Anaerocolumna sp. AGMB13020: one gene and its partner. Each later gene encodes a partner of the first gene's protein in a complex. Links are inferred from orthologs where the notes say so. Each region holds a gene or a part of one and is shown on either strand. Other genes may lie near its edges.

The links. The genes of interacting proteins can lie anywhere in the genome.
Region 2: the proteins of mfd (region 1) and uvrA are in contact, whole or in part, in a crystal structure (PDB 4DFC), measured with the Escherichia coli proteins. The link is inferred for Anaerocolumna sp. AGMB13020 from one-to-one orthologs.

The regions. Positions count from the first base shown.
Region 1 is NZ_CP136910.1:3,252,489-3,259,128, reverse strand. What follows is about bases 2,554-6,640. They hold mfd (transcription-repair coupling factor), read right to left. Parts: upstream 6,294-6,640; coding sequence 2,754-6,293; downstream 2,554-2,753. Other genes in these bases: pth (aminoacyl-tRNA hydrolase), read right to left, coding at 6,306-6,640; R2R35_RS13250 (peptidylprolyl isomerase), read right to left, coding at 2,554-2,618. In the rest of the region: tRNA pseudouridine(38-40) synthase TruA, read right to left, coding at 9-794; R2R35_RS13255 (phosphatase PAP2 family protein), read left to right, coding at 967-1,497; more of R2R35_RS13250, read right to left, coding at 1,494-2,553. UniProt on the Escherichia coli protein: Couples transcription and DNA repair by recognizing RNA polymerase (RNAP) stalled at DNA lesions. Mediates ATP-dependent release of RNAP and its truncated transcript from the DNA, and recruitment of nucleotide excision repair machinery to the damaged site.
Region 2 is NZ_CP136910.1:3,612,327-3,616,979, reverse strand. The notes cover bases 1,277-4,653. They hold uvrA (excinuclease ABC subunit UvrA), read right to left. Parts: upstream 4,330-4,653; coding sequence 1,477-4,329; downstream 1,277-1,476. Other genes in these bases: yfbR (5'-deoxynucleotidase), read right to left, coding at 1,277-1,476. In the rest of the region: guaA (glutamine-hydrolyzing GMP synthase), read right to left, coding at 1-141; more of yfbR, read right to left, coding at 895-1,276. UniProt on the Escherichia coli protein: The UvrABC repair system catalyzes the recognition and processing of DNA lesions. UvrA is an ATPase and a DNA-binding protein. A damage recognition complex composed of 2 UvrA and 2 UvrB subunits scans DNA for abnormalities.

The DNA of each region.
Region 1 (6,640 bases):
TACGGGTATTATGTGCCGTTACGGTACACTACTTCTTTTAGATAAAGGCCTTCCGGGGGTAATGTTATACCAGCTGTATCCCTTTTTCTGCTAGCAAGAATATCTTTTACATCCTCGGCTGCTCTTTTATGTTCTCCGACCTCCAGAAGCGTTCCTGCAATAATTCTTACCATGTTATAAAGGAAGCCGCTGCCGGTGATCAGAAGTCTTATTTCTTTAATTTCCCGTTGATGCTGTTTTGAAACAGCCTCAATGACAGAAATCCGGTCAATTCTTCTAATGGTATCGAACTCCTCCCTTTTCTCTGAAGAAAACCCCCGAAAATCATGTGTGCCTATAAGAAAGGCGGCTGCTCTTTCCATCTCATTGATATCCAGCTCTTTTTGTAGGGCATATACCTGTTTTCTTAGAAATACCGAGGGAATTTCACTGGCTTCAAACCGGTATTCATAGGTCTTGGAAATTGCACTTTTTCTGCTGTGAAAGTCCTCGGATGCCTCCTCTAACGAGAGGATAGCAATATCCTCCGGCAGTACTTTCTGTAAATTGCTCTTCATATCCTTCACCTCTGCCTGACATTTACAGAAGAAATTTGCTGCTTGTCCGAGAGCATGAACTCCTTTATCTGTCCTGCCGGATCCGATTATCTTTATTTGTTCGTTAAAGACGAAAGATATGGCTTCTTCTATGACTGCCTGGACAGAACGCTTACCGCCCTCTTCCTTTAATCTCTGCCATCCGGCATATCTGCTGCCGTCATATGCAATTATCATCTTTATGTTTCTGTTACCCATAACTTTATATCCTGCCTTTCCTCTACAGCAAACCCATGATGGAATATGACCCCTGCATTCGCTGCAGATGAGATGTGATGAAATAACCAGCTGTTTCTGGCTGCCTTTGTTGCAGCATAATATGGATTCTGCTATCATATTGTATAAATATATCCTGGTTTAAGAGGTCCCTATGTTTCCTATTATTCAAAAATTCGACGATTCTCTTTTATATTTTATTGCAGAGCATTTACATACTCCTTTTACAGATAGACTTATGATATTTATCACCAGTCTGGGTAACTCTTCTCTCGTCTGGCTTTCCATTGCACTTATACTGGTTTTATCGCAGAAGAACCGCAAATGGGGTATTATACTCACCCTTGCCCTGATCTTTGAGCTTTTGTTATGTGACGGTATACTAAAACCTCTTTTTGCACGAGAAAGGCCCTTTACCAGATTAACAGGATATCCTGACCTGATAAGGGCCCCCCTTTCTTATTCTTTTCCTTCCGGTCATACCATGTCATCTTTTACAGCAGCCGTAATCCTGTTTGCCAGAGAGAGAAAAAGCGGAAGCATTTTTCTCATTCTGGCTTCCCTTATTGGCTTTTCAAGACTATACCTGTTTGTCCATTATCCGACCGATGTTCTTGGAGGTATTGTTTTAGGATCGGCACTTGCCCTGATGACCTTGTGGCTTACCAAAGATCTGAAGGCCTAAGGTGCAGGAGTTGCTGTTACCTCTCCTGTAGCTTCTGCGCCTTCTGGCTCCTCTGTACTTTCGTTTCTCAAGGTCATAACTGTCCAAACCTTTTCCTTTACCTCTACCTTATAGTTCTGTGACCATTCTTCATAAAGCTTCTTAAACAATTCGTTTTGTCTGTCTTCAATAATTTCTTCTTTTTTCTCTAACGTAGCATCTTTGTCAAAATCACTGACGCAGTAAATAATGTGATAACCGTATTCCGTTTCCACAATAGGGCTTAATTCTCCTGTTTTCAGAGCAAAGGCAGCTTCTTCAAACGGAGCTACCATTTCACCTTTTCCAAAGGTATATTCCACCTGGGAATCTTCCGTATTGGCTTCTGCCAGCTTTTTGAAATCTTCTGTTTTTTGGGCATCCTTTAACAGCTGGACAGCTCTCTTGCGGACAGTTTTCTTCTCTGCCTCGGTCATAGGTTCATCTTTTCCGTCTTTGCTTACCGTGGTCTTAAGGAGTATATGATCAACGGTTATCTGCTTCGCTTCGTCATCGGTAACCTCTGTATCCGCATTCATGGTAACCGCATCATAGACCTTTTGGTATATCAGATTCTCCCGGTAGAACTTACGGATCAAATCTTCCGTAAAGCCGTATTTTTCTTTATCCGCTTCTGTTATGCCGGCGTAATAGTTTGCAGCATTCTCAAGCACCGTGGCTTCTTCCTCTTCTGTCAGCGCAACATTATAACCCTCGGATTTCTCAACAACAATCTTTGTCTGGGTAATAAGATTCAGAATCTCTTCCTTCGCCTGATCTTCAAAAGTAGTTCCAGCACTTACTTCATAGCCCCAGACTGCATCTCCGAAATAGGCCTCATACTGAGCTTTCATAAACATAAAATACAGCATGGATTCATTGTAATATACTTTATTGTTTCCAACAGTAACAACCAGTTCTCCCCGGTTCTCCTTCGTTTCTTCTGCTTCTGTAGGCGTTACGGTTACGGTTTCAGTTACGGATGGCGTATTGTTAACGTTCCCCTTCTGCTTCTCCTCCGTTTTCTCCTTACAGCCGGTTAAGCTTACGAGCAGGGCAGCGGCTATTAATATACATACTGCTTTTTTTAGATATTTTTTCATGAAGCTTTTCAATCCTTTCTATGGCAAGCTGTAATCCTAAATGCAATCCATTAAACGCTTTCTGTTTCTTAAAGCTATCCGTTTTATAATTACTGTTAACAGCTTATTTTCTTTCACTTCATTCATTATAAGGGATTAATTGCCTTCAAGCAATAACTTTACATCTGCAAGGATATTTTTTATCAGCTCGAATAAGGATAAGACATCCATCTTTCCTTTACCCTGAACTTTTTTTACCGAATACAGAAAATATGGGTTTGCTTCCGGCATCAGCTTGATATTAGGCTCGTATTTCTTTATCAGTTCCGGTATCCGTTCTACTGACAGCTTGGCTTTAGAATATAATACAAGCTTTATTTCCTCTCCCCGGTATACCAGTGAAGTAACATAAACACTGTGACAGAGGGATTTGATATAGGCTATATTTAACAAATTATTGACACTGGCCGGCATATCCCCGAATCGGTCCACCAGTTCCTCCTGCATATCAAGGAATTCCTCTTCTGTCATTATATCTGCAATTCTCTTATATACATCCAGCTTCTGAAACTCATTCTTAATATAGGTTGCAGGAATAAAGGCATCCACGTCCATATCAACGGTGGTTTCAAAGGTCTCTTCCTCTGATACCTCCCCTTTCATGGACTTAACGGCGTCATTTAACATCTTGCAATACAGGTCGTACCCCACTGCTTCCATGTGACCGCTCTGCTGTGCTCCCAGCAGATTACCGGCACCTCTGATTTCCAGATCTCTCATAGCAATCTTAAAGCCGGAGCCAAGCTCTGTAAACTCCTTAATGGCCTGAAGTCTCTTCTCAGCAATTTCTTTCAGCATCTTATCTCTTTTATACATTAAAAATGCGTAGGCGGTTCGGTTGCTTCTTCCCACTCTTCCTCTTAACTGGTAAAGCTGGGATAGTCCAAGCCTGTCGGCATCGTCAATTATCATGGTATTCACATTTGAAATATCCAAGCCCGTTTCAATGATGGTAGTGGACACCAATACATCAATTTCTCCATTTATAAAGCTGAACATAATTCTCTCCAGCTCTCTCTCACTCATCTGCCCGTGGGCAAAGGATACATTGGCCTCCGGTACCAGATTGGCAATCTTTCCTGCCACCTCATCAATTCCGTTTACCCGGTTATAGACATAATAAACCTGCCCATCCCTCGCCAGCTCACGATGAATAGCTTCTCGTATGATTTCTTCATTATGCTCTAGTACAAAGGTCTGAATCGGCATCCTGTCTACCGGTGGCTCCGTTAAGACACTCATGTCCCTGATTCCGATAAGGCTCATATGAAGGGTCCTGGGAATTGGTGTTGCCGTAAGTGTAAGTACGTCCACATCCCCTTTTAACTGCTTTATCTTCTCTTTATGGGTAACACCAAAACGCTGCTCCTCATCTACTATAAGAAGTCCAAGATTCTTAAACTGAATATCCTTGGAAAGGACCCTGTGGGTACCAATCAGAATATCCAGACTGCCTCGTTTTACTCTCTCCATTACGGATTTCTGCTGGGCCGGAGTCTTAAACCTCGAAAGCATATCAATGCTTACGGGAAAATCCATCATTCTTTGTACAAAGGTATTATAGTGCTGCTGGGCCAGAATGGTTGTGGGCACCAGAACAACCACCTGTTTTCCGTCTGCCACTGCTTTAAACGCTGCTCTGATGGCGATTTCCGTCTTACCATAACCTACATCACCGCAGACAAGCCTATCCATAATTCTGGTGCTTTCCATGTCTTTTTTCGTTTCTTCAATAGCTCTTAACTGATCATCCGTTTCCTCATAGGGAAACATTTCTTCAAATTCATTCTGCCATACTGTATCCGGACTGTAGGCATAACCTTCCTTCTGCTGCCTGTTCGCATATAATTCCACCAGTTCCCTGGCTATTTCCTTCACCGCGCTTTTTACTTTTGTCTTGGTATTCTTCCACTCTACAGAATTTAATTTGTTCAGCTTATGTTTACCAGAATCGCTTCCGGCATATTTCTGTATGACATCAAGGCCTGTAGCCAGGATATAAAGTACTCCGCCACCGCCGTATTCAATCTTGATATAATCCTTTGTCACCTTATCTACTTCTATTTTTTCGATACCTCTGTAGATACCAAGTCCATGGTTTTCATGAACAACATAGTCACCGATATTTAAGTCGGCAAAGCTCTGAATCTTCTTTCCGTCGTATTCTCTGATCTTTTTCTTTTTCTTCTTTTCCGCTCCGAAGATATCACTTTCAGAAATGACCACAAGATTAATAAGAGGGTATTCAAAACCTTTATGAAGGTTCCCCCCTGCTACCATTATCTCACTCTTTAATATGACTCTGTCCATATCTTCACTGTAAAAAGCATTTAGTCCATGCTCTCTCAGATCATCGGACAGACGTTTGGCACGTGTCTTTGAAGGAGAGAGCAATAATACTCTGTAACCGCTCTTTTTCCATTTAAGGAGATCCTGCACCAAAATGTCAAAATTGTTATTATAGGGATTAACCGAACGAACTGTCATATCCCACTTATTTTTTATCGTAAAACCTGCGAGCCTTAGATCCATAGTGCTAAGCAGCATAAGGTTCATCTGGTTCAGTCCCGCCAAAAGTTCCTTATAGCTATAGACCGCATCGCTTTGCCCGGGAAGAATATATCCTTTTTCAATTCTTCCGATCATACCTTCTCTGAACTCGGTTTCTACTGCTTCTCCTCTTTCCTGTACTCTGACCGGTTCGTCTAAGAACACAAGGGAATCTTCTCTGTCAAAATAATCAAAAAGAGAGACGGTTTCTTCATAGAAATATCGGATATAGCTGTCAATTCCAACAGATCCCTGAAAGCTCTCAATGTTGTCCTTGAAATCATCAATAATGCCTTGTATACGGAAAGCCTCTTCCGTTTTCATCTGTTCCCTTAATCGTTTTACATGGGCTGTCTTCTCTTCCTCCAGCTTCTTTAGTCCTGCCTGGAGTCTTTCTGTACTTAAGACGATTTCTGCCGCCGGAAAGATCATCAGCTCTTCGTGCCGGTCTATGGAACGCTGGCTGCCTACATCAAAGGAACGGATAGAGTCAATATCATCCCCCCAAAATTCTATTCGGTAGGGACACTCCTCCGCCGGAGGAAAAATATCAAGAATCCCTCCTCTTACCGCAAACTCGCCGGGACCTTCTACCTGCCCCTGCCTTTCATAGCCCATATGGGATAAGGCCGCCTGAAGCTTTGATAAATCACAGGCTTCCCCTTCTTTTATGGTAATAACATTCTTCATAAGGAAATTAAGAGGCAGAATCCTGTCCATTCCACCGTCAATGGTGGTTACAATGGTTACCGGTTCTTTGTTCAGAAGCCGCTTTAGTATCTTAAGGCGTTCCCTGACAATTGCATTTCCATGTATATCCGCACTATAGAAAATAATGTCCTTAGCAGGATAGAAGAAGACATTTTTATCATAGAGCTTATAATCTTCGCAGATTTCTTTCGCTTTTAAATCGTTATAAGTAATAATTAATTTCTGGGAATATTCTTCCCCAAACCCATATATAAGGTGGCATTTCTGGGAATCAATACATCCGGTTATCTGAACGGGTGTATTTTTCAGGGTCAAACTGTCCTTTATTTCATTAAATTCTTTTAATTCCTTAAGAGGATTAATAAAGGTTTTCAAGGAAGTGCCTCCTTATTTTCTGTTATATTGATTCATGGCTGGTTCCATACCATCTGTTAAAATGGCCTTTACAGCCTCCGAAGTCTTTCCTAGTGCCTCTCTGATAATCGGCTGTTCTTCTGAAGAAAAACGTGACAGTACATAATCTGCAAGATCCCAGCCAGCCGGCTTATCTCCCACACCGACACGAATTCTTGGAAATTCCTCTGTTCCAAGATGGGAAATAATACTCTTTATACCGTTGTGCCCTCCGGCACTGCCCTTGGTACGGATTCTTAGTTTACCCGGTTCCAGACTGATATCATCATATATGATAATGATATTTTCAGGGGCCACCTTATAAAAGT
Region 2 (4,653 bases), 360 kb from region 1 along the record:
GGGTGCTATTTCTTTAATCTTTTCAATGCTTGTATTGTAGGGCAATACTTCACAGTATACATTACATTCTCGAACTCTTCTTGCAATGAGCTGATTATACTGTCCGCCAAAATCAAGGACAATTACCATTTCCTTATCCACTGGTTTTTCCTCCTAATGCTGTTTGTATATTCATTTTTCTCAACAGTGACCGTTAATATTCTTCTGTATCCTCTATAGGAATTCCAGACCAAAATATTTTTTTATTATATCAGACTTTCTTACAACTGGCAATGCTATATTAATTACCCTATTTATAACTATTTTTTACCGTATTTATTAAAGCAATAAAACTTATATCAATAAGAGAAAAAGCAGCTCACAAAGCTGCTTTTATGACAACAACCATTATTACAATTATTGTAACTTTCCAATATTTAAAAAAAGTCAAGAAATATCGTATTCCAAGATCCTACTAACATCATCATTAAGAATTCTAAAATAACACCTTATTAATAATTCCTAATTATAATTCCTTATAATAGTTTCTTAATATAATTTCTTAAAATAATTTCTTAAAATAGTTTCTTATACTAAGTTTTTAAATAACTTCTTGGCTCATTATAACCTGAAATTGAATTAATTAAAATCTATAGCCAGCTTTATCTGTGTTATTATTTAATCCAAACCAAATCATGTAAAGGATACTCACTATGATCTACCCAAATAATAAAACGAATAATAAAACAGAGACGCACAAAAGCAAACATCTAAATCATTTAACAAGATAATTAAAGCTCAACTTATTATTAGTATTTACGTATAAAATATATTAAAATAATTCCCTAAAACAATTCTTTCTACTAGACCATATGCAAAAAACAGCTACAAATAGTCTAACCATCACATACCCCATCAGGTCAATTCGTCCAGGTTCTTATAATAGGAAGTGATAAACTCCCCCATAAAGATCTCAGCCTCTTCCACCTGAAGTTCTTTAATTGCTTCTGTTATACTCTCCTTGGCACTTGAGAATTCTGTATTGCCAGCCTTCTCCTCCTGAATACATTTTATAAGAGCAGAAAGCTTATCTGCTGCTTTTACCAATTTCCATATGTATTCTTCTTCCTGCTTCGGAAAGAATATCGGTTCATAATCTTCTTTAAAATCCTCCGGCAGCATAGAGAGCAGTCTTCTTGCCGCTTCTGCTTCAATTTCCTTAAAGGCTCCCTGTATGTTCCCGTTATAATATTTGATTGGAGTTGGCATATCTCCTGTGATTATCTCTGTGGAATCATGGAAGAGAGCTATTAAAGCAGCTCTCTCCCCATTTAAATTCTTATTTAATCTTTTATTTCCTATGACTGCAAGGGCATGGGCTAATATACTGACCTCAAGTGTATGCTCAGAGACATTTTCAGGTCTGGAATTTCTCATTAATGCCCAACGCTCAATATATTTCATGCGAGACATCATAGCATAAAAATTATTATCCATTTATACTACCGCCTCTTTATGATCTTCCAGCATCTTCTTAATATAGTATCCGGTATAGGATTTAGGTGATGCCGCTACTTCTTCCGGCGTTCCTTTGGCAATTACTGTACCGCCTTTGTCTCCGCCCTCCGGTCCCATATCGATAATATAATCCGCTGTCTTGATTACCTCCAGATTATGCTCAATGACCACAACTGAATTACCACCCTCAGAGAGTCTTCTGAGTATCTCGATGAGCTTATGAACATCCGCAAAATGAAGTCCTGTAGTTGGCTCATCCAGAATATATATCGTCTTTCCTGTACTTCTCTTACTTAACTCAGTAGCAAGCTTGATTCTCTGTGCTTCACCACCGGATAATGTTGTTGAAGGTTGTCCCAGTCTGATATAAGATAAGCCTACATCATAAAGAGTCTCAATCTTTCTTCGGATAGAAGGCATATTTTCAAAGAATTTCATTGCTTCTTCTACTGTCATATCAAGAACATCATAGATATTCTTGCCTTTATAACGCACTTCAAGAGTTTCACGGTTATAACGTTTACCGCCGCACACTTCACAAGGCACATATACATCGGGAAGGAAATTCATCTCAATCTTTAAGATACCGTCTCCGGAGCAAGCCTCGCAACGGCCGCCCTTTACGTTAAAACTGAATCTTCCTTTGGTATAACCCTTCATCTTGGCATCCGCTGTTGCTGAGAACAGATCTCTTATCTGGTCAAACACACCGGTATAAGTGGCCGGATTGGATCTTGGTGTCCTTCCGATAGGTGACTGATCAATGTTGATTACTTTATCCAGCTTGTCAATACCAATCATAGCCTCATGTTTACCGGGAATACAGCGTGCCCTGTTTAAGTCTCTGGATAATCTCTTGTTAAGTATCTCTGTTATCAGCGAGCTCTTACCGGAACCGGACACTCCGGTTACACAGGTCATAACACCTAGAGGTATATCCACAGAAACATTCTTTAGATTGTTCTCGGTAGCACCTTTTATGGTCAGATATCCCGTAGGTTTCCTGCGTTCATCAGGAACGGGAATCTTGATTCTTCCACTTAGATAAGCACCGGTAATGGATTCCTCCACCCTCATAATCTCCTGGGCAGTTCCCGCTGCTATTACTTCCCCGCCATGTTCACCGGCTCCGGGTCCTATATCGATAATATAGTCTGCCGCAAACATGGTGTCTTCATCATGTTCTACTACGATAAGTGTATTTCCTAACTCTTTCAGGTTCTTAAGAGTCTTAAGCAGTTTATCATTATCTCTCTGGTGAAGTCCGATACTGGGTTCATCCAGAATATAAGCAACACCTACAAGTCCGGAACCAATCTGTGTTGCCAGACGGATTCTCTGTGCTTCTCCACCGGATAAGGAACCGGTAGCACGGGAAAGAGAAAGATAATCCAGTCCTACATCCATTAAGAAACCGACTCTTGCGCAAATTTCCTTTAGCACCAGTTCACCGATTTTAAGCTGGGTAGGTGTCAGTTTGAGATTGTTTAAGAAGGCACTTAAATCTCTGATGGAATAATCCGTAACCTCTGATATGTTTTTATCTCCCACAGTTACTGCAAGAGAACCTCTTTTCAGTCTTCGTCCTCCGCATTCCTTACAGGGAGTGGTCTTCATAAAGCTTTCATATTCTTGTTTTGTGGTTTCTGAACCGGTCTCACGGTAACGACGTTCCAGATTCTTTATGAGACCTTCAAAAGCAACATCATATACTCCTTCGCCTCTTTGTCCCTTATATCTGACCTTAACGACTTTTCCATTGGTGCCGTGCATAAGCATATGCTTGATACTATCTGAAAGTTCCTCATAAGGTGTATTAAGACTAAAGTTATATTCCTTTGAAAGTGCTTCCAAGGTACATCTGGTATAACTGCTCCGATCCGTTGCTGACTGCCAGCCAAGTGCAGCAATAGCACCATCCGCCAGACTGATAGAGCCATCAGGAATAATCAGTTCTTCTGCGAATTCCATCTTTATTCCCAGACCATGGCATTCCGGGCAGGCTCCAAAAGGATTATTAAAGGAGAAACTTCTTGGCTCGATTTCTTCAATGCTTATGTTGCAATCCGGGCAGGCAAAGTTCTGGCTGAAACTTAAAGGCTTTTCTCCAGCTACATCTATCATTAACAGACCTTCTGAAAGCTTCAAAACACTTTCGATAGAGTCGGAAAGGCGTTTCTCAATTCCTTCCTTAACAATCAGACGATCTACAATAATTTCTATATTATGTTTAATATTCTTTTCCAGTTTAATCTCTTCTGTTAGTTCGTATAGATGACCATCAATCATAACACGGATATAGCCGCTTTTCTTAGCCTGCTCCAGCAATTTGACATGTTCACCTTTTCTTCCTCTTACAACAGGTGCCAAAAGCTGAATTCTGCTGCCTTCCTTTAGCCGCATGATCTCATCTACCATCTGATCCACAGTCTGCTTCTTGATTTCCTTCCCGCACTTAGGGCAATGGGGAATTCCTACTCTGGCATAAAGCAAACGAAAATAATCATAGACTTCTGTAACAGTTCCAACAGTGGAACGGGGATTACGGTTGGTAGACTTCTGGTCAATGGAGATTGCCGGTGACAATCCTTCAATGCTCTCTACATTAGGTTTTTCCATCTGTCCCAAGAACTGTCTTGCATAAGATGAGAGAGATTCCATATATCTTCTCTGTCCCTCTGCATATATGGTATCAAAGGCCAAAGAGGACTTACCGGAGCCGCTTAAGCCTGTTAACACTACAAATTCATCCCTGGGGATATTTACTGTGACATTCTTTAAATTATGTTCCTTGGCTCCTCTTATCTTTATATAATGTTTCTTATCAGCCATTTTAACCTCTTTCTTCCTATCTAAGCTCAGCTTGATATTCATTAAATAGCAGTACTTCTATTTTTCACTTACCTTACACCAGTGTACAGACATCACCTTTCATTTTGTCGCATTTTATGCTGTCTGTATATATTTAATTACTTCCTGTTATGGTTAGAAATCTCAATCTAGCCAGTATCTTTACCTTATTAAAATCATAACACCTGAATTTTATTATAATAAACCTGAAAACAATCTATTATCAGAATACCGCATGTATATCTGCTGTCTCTGTCTTGGGACCTATGCTTGGAATAAGTTGTGTATCCACTTCCCATACTTCTA